Regions from separate parts of the Micromonospora sp. NPDC004540 genome, predicted to be linked through region 1. Evidence: riboswitches for the same ligand, from Rfam matches in the RefSeq annotation. Region 1 holds a riboswitch; the other holds the start of a gene.
What was found. A riboswitch is a leader RNA that binds a small molecule or an ion and turns the genes downstream of it on or off. The one in region 1 is predicted to bind cyclic di-AMP.
Positions count from the first base shown of each region.

Region 2: it holds a riboswitch for cyclic di-AMP, as region 1 does, so the genes downstream of both, ABZV78_RS03305 (hypothetical protein) here and ABZV78_RS02335 (C40 family peptidase) in region 1, are expected to answer to the same signal.

Region 1 covers NZ_JBEXLR010000004.1:16,708-20,482, forward strand. Annotated here, with positions in the region: gene ABZV78_RS02330 (radical SAM protein) at 1-1,164, shown strand, start outside; cyclic di-AMP (ydaO/yuaA leader) riboswitch at 1,441-1,590, shown strand; gene ABZV78_RS02335 (C40 family peptidase) at 1,694-2,734, shown strand; gene ABZV78_RS02340 (aldo/keto reductase family oxidoreductase) at 2,758-3,621, opposite strand; gene ABZV78_RS02345 (AAA family ATPase) at 3,743-3,775, opposite strand, start outside.
Region 2 covers NZ_JBEXLR010000006.1:3,253-7,027, reverse strand. Annotated here, with positions in the region: gene ABZV78_RS03315 (AAA family ATPase) at 1-465, shown strand, start outside; gene ABZV78_RS03310 (cation diffusion facilitator family transporter) at 558-1,472, shown strand; cyclic di-AMP (ydaO/yuaA leader) riboswitch at 1,616-1,747, shown strand; gene ABZV78_RS03305 (hypothetical protein) at 1,752-2,828, shown strand; gene ABZV78_RS03300 (hypothetical protein) at 2,925-3,434, shown strand; gene ABZV78_RS03295 (SRPBCC family protein) at 3,436-3,775, opposite strand, start outside.

The DNA.
Region 1 (3,775 bases):
CACCGGACCTTGCCGGAACTGGGCAGCGCCGCACTGCGCCGGCCGCCGGAGGAGATCGTGCTCACCGGCGGCCCGTACGGGCTGCGCCGCACGGTCGTCTCGGTCCGCACCAACCCCGACTCGCCGTACCGGGTCAAGGACGACGGCGACGGCAGCCTGCGGCTGTTCCTGGACGGCCGGCCGATCGCCGACGTCGGGCTGCCCCCGATGCCGGACTACTACCGGCACACGCTCGCCAACGGAAAGTCGGTGATGGAGGTCGCGCCGACGATCCAGTGGGGCTACCTCATCTACCTGACCGTGTTCCGGGTCTGCCAGTACTTCGGCGCCAAGGAGGAGTGCCAGTACTGCGACATCAACCACAACTGGCGTCAGCACAAGCAGGCCGGCCGCCCGTACACCGGGGTCAAGCCCGTCGACGAGGTGCTGGAGGCGCTGGAGATCATTGACCGGCACGACACCACCGGCGCGTCGCGGGCCTACACCCTGACCGGCGGCAGCATCACGTCCAAGGTCGACGGGCTGGCCGAGGCCGACTTCTACGGCCGGTACGCCCAGGCGATCGAGGAGCGGTTCCCGGGCCGGTGGATCGGCAAGGTGGTCGCCCAGGCGTTGCCCCGGGCCGACGTGCAGCGGTTCCACGACTACGGCATCCGGATCTACCACCCCAACTACGAGGTGTGGGACAAGCGGCTGTTCGAGCTCTACTGCCCCGGCAAGGAGCGGTATGTGGGTCGGGAGGAGTGGCACCGACGCATCCTCGACTCCGCCGAGGTCTTCGGGCCGCGCAACGTCATCCCGAACTTCGTCGCGGGCGTCGAGATGGCCGCACCGTACGGCTTCACCAGCGTGGACGAGGCGATCGACTCCACCGCCGAGGGCCTGCAGTATTTCATGTCCCGGGGCATCACCCCGCGGTTCACCACCTGGTGCCCCGAGCCGACCACCCCGCTGGGCAGAACCAACCCACAGGGCGCGCCGCTCGAGTACCACATCCGGCTACTGGAGGCCTACCGCGCGACCATGGAGGCCAACGGCCTGTCCAGCCCGCCCGGGTACGGCCCGGCCGGCCCCGGCCGAGCGGTCTTCTCGGTCAGCTCGTTCATGGACAGCCTGCCCGCCGACCTGACACCGGAGCCGGTAAGCCAAGCCCACCAGGAATGATCAGGGCCTACCACGACGGCAACGAGCTGGTGTGTCGCCGGTGGGGCACTTCACGCCGCGTGGGCACCCTTTCTTATTTACGTCGCTGAAGCCGAACGATATTAGCGGCGATTAAGAATTTGATTAGCGGAACCTTATCGCACACATAATTCCGGCACTCAATGTACCCGCCCGACAGCGCAGAGAATTGTCCTCACCGACTCGTTGATTTCCGTGGGCCGCCCTCACTAATGTTGGTCAGCGTTCCGGATGTCGGTCTCCACCTGGAGTGCCCCGGGACGGCCACCGCCGAGTCGCTGGACGTCACTGACGTCGCAAGGCGAGCCGGGGAACCACCGCAGTTTCGGGGTGAATCCGCATCAGCGGTAGGGCGCCTTCCACGCCCGAATCCGTCAGCTAACCCGGTAGGCGGTCGAGGTCGGCACGCGCCGTGGCGTGCGTGGGCCTCGAGTGGAGGGAGCCGAACCTGTTGCCACCCGTGCGTACGCGGCCTACCGGAGCACGTCTGCTCACCAGCATCCTCGCCGCCATGGCGGCGGTGATGGTGGTCGTCGGGCCAGCGGCTCATGCCGCCCACGCGGCACCGTCGGCCGCCGACGTCCAGCGGCAGATCGACGCGGCGTGGGAAAAGCTCGAACCCGTCATCGAGCAGTACAACAAGGTCCGGTCGGACCTGGCCGCGAACCAGCGGAGATCGGCCGAACTGAACCGGCGGATAGAGCCACTTGGCAAGACGGTGGAGGCCAGTAGGACCCGCGTCCAGGAGATCGTGACGGGGTATTACAAGCAGGAAAGGTCGCTCTCCACATTCAACGCCCTGCTGTCCCGTGGCTCCGCGCCGACCGCGTTGGGCGATCAGCTCGCGCTCGTGAATCAGGTGACGAATTCTGAGCAGCGACAGATCAACCGGCTGTCGGCCCAGCAGGCGAGTTACGATGCCGACAAGGAGAAGGTCGACGCGCTGATCGCGGTACAGCAGCGCCAGCAGGCCCAGTTGGCGGCCCGCAAGAAGGCCATCGACGCCGAGATCAAGCGCCTGGATGCGCTACACCGGCAGATCGCCGCCACGGAGAAGGCCGCAGCGGCGAAGGCGGCCGCGGACGCCGCGGCGGCCAGAGCCGCAACTGCCGCGCAGTCGGCCGCCACGGCCACCAGCACCTCACCCATCACGTCGAGCAGTTCGCTGTTCATCGGTGGGAAGTGTCCCGCCGTCCCCATCACGGGCAGCGGCGGCGTCGCGGCGAAGACGGCGTGCAAGCAGATCGGCAAGCCGTACGTGTGGGCGGCCGACGGTCCGGACTCGTTCGACTGCTCCGGCCTGACCCAGTACGCGTGGGCTTCCGCCGGGGTGCAGCTGACCCATTACACCGGTGCTCAATGGACCGAAGGCGTGGCGGTGAGCAAGGCCAACCTTCGCACGGGTGACCTTGTCTTCTTCTACGCCGATCACCATCACATGGGCATCTACGTCGGCAACGGGCTGATCGTCCACGCCCCGCACACCGGGGACGTGGTCCGGATGGCCCAGATGGCGAACATGCCCTACAGCGGTGCTCGCCGCCCCGGCTGACCGCCCGGTTCAGCTGGCGCTCATCACGCGATCCCATTCAGTTCGGTCAAGGCGTCGTCGGGAAGGGTCAGTGCGGCAGCGGAGACGTTCTCGCGCAGGTGTGCGACGGATGAGGTGCCGGGGATGAGCAGCATGTTCGGGGAGCGCTGCAGCAGCCACGCCAGCGCGACCGCCATCGGAGTGGCCTCCAGGCGGGCGGCGACGGCGTTGAGCTCCTCGGACTGCAGCGGGGAGAAGCCGCCGAGCGGGAAGTAGGGCACGTAGGCGATGCCCTGCGCGGCGAGGGAGTCGATGAGGTCGTCGTCGTTCCGGTTGGCGATGTTGTAGAGGTTCTGCACGCACACGACCGGCGCGATGGACTGCGCCTCGGCGACCTGCTCGACATTGACGGTGCTGAGCCCGAGATGCTTGATCAGTCCCTGCTGCTGCAGCTGAGCGAGGACCGTGAACGGCTCTTCGATCGAGCCGGGGGTGGGCCGATCGAACCCGCCGACGCGCAGGTTGACCACGTCAAGCACGTCGAGGCCGAGGCGGCGGAGGTTGTCGTGCACGGCCTGGCGTAGCTGCTCCGGGGCGAGCGCCTGCGGCCAGTTGCCCTCGGCGTCGCGCAACGCCCCGACCTTGGTCACGATGTGCAGGTCGTCCGGATAGGGGTGCAGGGCCTCCCGGATGATCTCGTTGGTGACGTACGGGCCGTAGTAGTCGGACGTGTCGATGTGGTTGATCCCCAGGTCGACGGCCTCGCGCAGCACGGCCACCGCGGCGGCGCGGTCTGCCGGTGGGCCGAAGACGTGCGGGCCGGCCAGCTGCATCGCGCCGTACCCCATCCGGGTGACCGTCAGATCCCCCAAGCTGAACGTCCCACCGGGAAGTCCGGTCGATGTCATGGGGATTCCTCTCCTTGTTGTGGCAAATCCGCAGGCTTCCCGCCGACACAACCACCAAACCGGCGTCAGACGGTGCGGACTCCGCACTCCGCCATCGGAGAGGGTGAGACGCGATCCGGAGTCAGGAGGCGGTGTGTGCGGCCAGGTGGCTGAG
Region 2 (3,775 bases), on a different contig from region 1:
CTGGGCCGGCGCCGCCGGTACCGGTACGAGCTCACCACCAACTACCGCAACTCGGCCGAGATCTTCGCCGTGGCGGCCGCGGAGATCCGCCGCGTCCACCCGGACCTCGCGCTGCCCACCGCGGTGCGCTCCACCGGCGTGGCACCGGTCGAGCTGACCGTGGCGGCCGGCGAGCTGCCCGCCGCCACCGCGACGGCGGCCCACGCGCTGCTGGCCGAGGTCGAGGGCACGGTGGGGGTGATCACGCCGGTGCCGCGCCGGGACGAGGTGGCCGGCTGGCTGGGCGACCTCGGCGGCCGGCTCCAGGTGGTGACCAGCCTCCAGGCCAAGGGCATGGAGTACGACGGGGTGGTGCTGATCGCGCCGAGCGAGATCCGGGCCGATCCGGGGTCGGGCGTGCGCACCCTCTACGTGGCGCTCTCCCGCGCCACCCAGCGCCTCACCACGCTCGACCCGGTCGGCTGAACCGGCGGCCGCCCACCCGGCGTTCACTTGCATACATAGCGATGTGAGCATAGATTGGGCCACGCCGGGGCGGCGGACGGAAGGGTGTGGGCGTGGGCGCAGGTCATGACCACAGCGGCGCGGTCACCAACGCCGCGCACCGCCACCGGGGCCGGCTCTGGGGCGCCTTCGCGCTGCTCACCGCCCTGATGGTGGTCGAGGCGGTGGCCGCGTTCGCCACCGGCTCGCTGGCCCTGCTCTCCGACGCCGGGCACATGTTCACCGACGTCCTCGGCATCGGCATGGCCCTCGCCGCGATCACCGCCACCCGGCACGCCGACACCGACCCGCAGCGCACCTTCGGGCTCTACCGGCTCGAGGTGCTGGCCGCGCTGGCCAACGCGGTGCTGCTCGGCGCCGTCGCCGTCTACGTCCTGGTCGAGGCGGTACGCCGGTTCGGCGAGCCGCCGGAGGTGCTCGCCGGGCCGATGCTCGCCGTGGCGGTGCTCGGCCTGCTCGCCAACATCGCCGCGTTCGCGCTGCTGCGCGCCGGCGCCGAGGAGAGCATCAACCTGCGCGGCGCGTACCTGGAGGTGCTGGGCGACCTGCTCGGCTCGCTCGGGGTGATCGGCGCGGCCGTGGTCATCGCGGTCACCGACTGGTGGTGGGCCGACCCGCTGGTCGCCGTGGCGATCGGGTTGTTCATCCTGCCGCGCACCTGGCGGCTCGGCCGGGCCGCGGTCCGCATCCTGGTGCAGGCCGCCCCGGAGCACCTCCAGGTGACCGCGGTGCACGACCGGCTGGCCGCGGTGCCCGGCGTCGCCGAGGTGCACGACCTGCACGTCTGGACGCTCACCTCGGGCATGGAGGTGGCCTCGGCGCACCTCACGATGAGCCCCGGCGCCGAGGTCGGCGAGGTGCTGGCCGCCGCCCGGGCCGCCCTGCACGAGGACTTCTCGATCGATCACGCCACGTTGCAGATCGAACCCGGAGCGTCGCCCGGGGCCTGTGGTGCGGTCGAGTGGTAATTAGGGCAATCTTAAATCCAAGTGGCTATTGTGCACTTATGCCGGTTTTGACCGGGCGACCGACTCCCACCAGCGGAGCCGGCCCGGAGCACCGCCGGTAGGCTCGGTCGCGGCCTCCGCCGGGCGGCGCCCACCGGCGCCTGCGGTGGCCGTCGCCTAATCGCCCGCAGGGGCGAGCCGGGGAACCACGTTCGTGGGGTGCATCCGCGTGAGCGGTAGGGATCTTCCGTCCCGAACCCGTCAGCTAACCCGGTCGGCGGTTGACGGAAGGACACGTGAATGCCCCCAGTGGCACCTGTACGACGGACGGTCGCCCGGTTGGCGGCCCTGCTCGTCGCGACGCTCGCCCTCGGCGTCGTGACCGCGCCGCTCTCCCCCGCCTCGGCGGGTGCGGTGGCTTCCCCGACCGGCCTGCTCGCCGCCGCACCCGGCGACGACGAGGGCGGCACCCCGGCGCTGCGCGCCCAACTCGACGCGGCCAGCAAGGGCTGGCTGGAGGCGCGCGCCGCGCTGAACCGCTCGGTGACCCGGCAGCAGCAGCTCACCGCCCAGCTCAAGACGGTCAACGCCGAGTTGACCGTCCGCGGCGCCAAGGTCGGCGAGATCGCCGGGGTGGCGTACCGGGCCGGGCGGATGGGCACCGCCGCGGCGCTGCTCGGCAGCAGCACCCCGGAGGGCTTCATGGATCGCGCGGCCGCGCTGGAGCAGGTGGCCGCGCACGAGGACCGGGCGCTGCGCGACCTCATCGAGACCCGGGACGAGGCCACCCGCACGCAGGCCGCGCTCACCGGCGAGATCCAGGAGCAGCGCAAGCAGGTCGCCGTGATGGCCAAGCGCAAGCAGCAGGCCGAACGCGCCCTGGAGGTGGCCAACAACCGGGCGTCCAGCAGCGGCGGCGGCAGCGTGCAGGGGACCTCCTCGGCGAAGGCGAAGCCGGCCCCGCGCAACCCCGACGGCTCCTGGCCCCCGGAGTCGTGCAGCGTCAACGACCCGACGCCGGCCGACGGCTGCATCACCCCGCGTACGCTGCACGCGCTCCAGCAGGCCAAGGCGGCCGGGTTCACCCGTTACGTCTCCTGCCACCGGCCCAGCGGCTCCGGCGAGCACCCGAAGGGGCGGGCCTGCGACTTCGCCGCGCAGAAGGACGGCTTCGGCGGCGTGGCCACCGGCGGCGACAGGACGTACGGCAACAACCTGGCCGCCTACTTCGTCCGCAACGCCGACCCGCTCGCCGTGCTCTACGTGATCTGGTACAAGCAGATCTGGCTGCCGAGCAGCGGCTGGAAGGCGTACAGCGGCGGCAACGGCGACCCGTCCAGCGACCACACCAACCACGTCCACCTGTCGGTGTACTGACCCGCCCCGGCGACACCCGGCCTACGCCCCACGACGTACGCCGGGTGTCGCCGCGCGGCCCACGACGCGGCGCCGTCGACGGCCGAGCATCGGGGCATGAGTCGACTCTCCCCCGCCGGGCGCAAGGCCCTGCTCACCCTGCACCTGGTCACCTCCCTGGGCTGGCTCGGCGCCGACCTGGTGCTGCTCGCCCTCGGCGTGGCCGGTCTGCGCGGCGCCGATCCCGAGGTGGTCTATCCGGCGGCCGCGCTGCTGGTCACCTGGCTGTTCGCCCCGCTGAGCGTGGTGGTCTGGCTGGTCGGGCTGGCCAGCGCGCTGCTCACCCCGTGGGGGCTGCTGCGCTGGCGCTGGGTGCTGGTGAAGTTCGCCGTCACCACCGTGGTGCTCACCCTGGTGCTGCTCCTGCTCACCCCGCGGGTCCGGCACCTCGGTGAGCTGGCCGGGGCGGCCGACACCCACCTGCGCGTCGACCTGGTCGTCGCGCCGTCCGTCTCCACCACGCTGCTGCTCGTCGTCACGGTGCTGTCCACGTACAAGCCGTGGGGGCGGCTGCGGCCGGCGCGACCGGCGGCCCGGCGACCGGTGCCCGCCGGGCGGCGCGGCTGAGTCAGGCCGCCCGCCCCTCCAGGGTGGCGCCGAGCCGGCTGGCCAGGCCGAGGTGGGCCGCCCGGGCCTGCCGGAAGGCGTACCCGAACAGCGGCGCCGGAGCGGAGAGGGTGATCTCCACGTCGATCCGCACCACCCCGTCGGGCTCGTCGCGCAGCCGGGTGTGGTTGCGCACCGTGGTGGCCGGCTGCTGCCGGGCCACGGTGACCACCTCGTCCTCGTTGGCGATCAGCACGTCCGCCTGGTAGGTGACCGGGAAGTGCAGCGGGCCGAGCTCCAGCCGGTCGGTGATCGCGTAGCTGGCCAGCGCGCCCGGGCGGGACGGCAGTTGGCGGACCCGG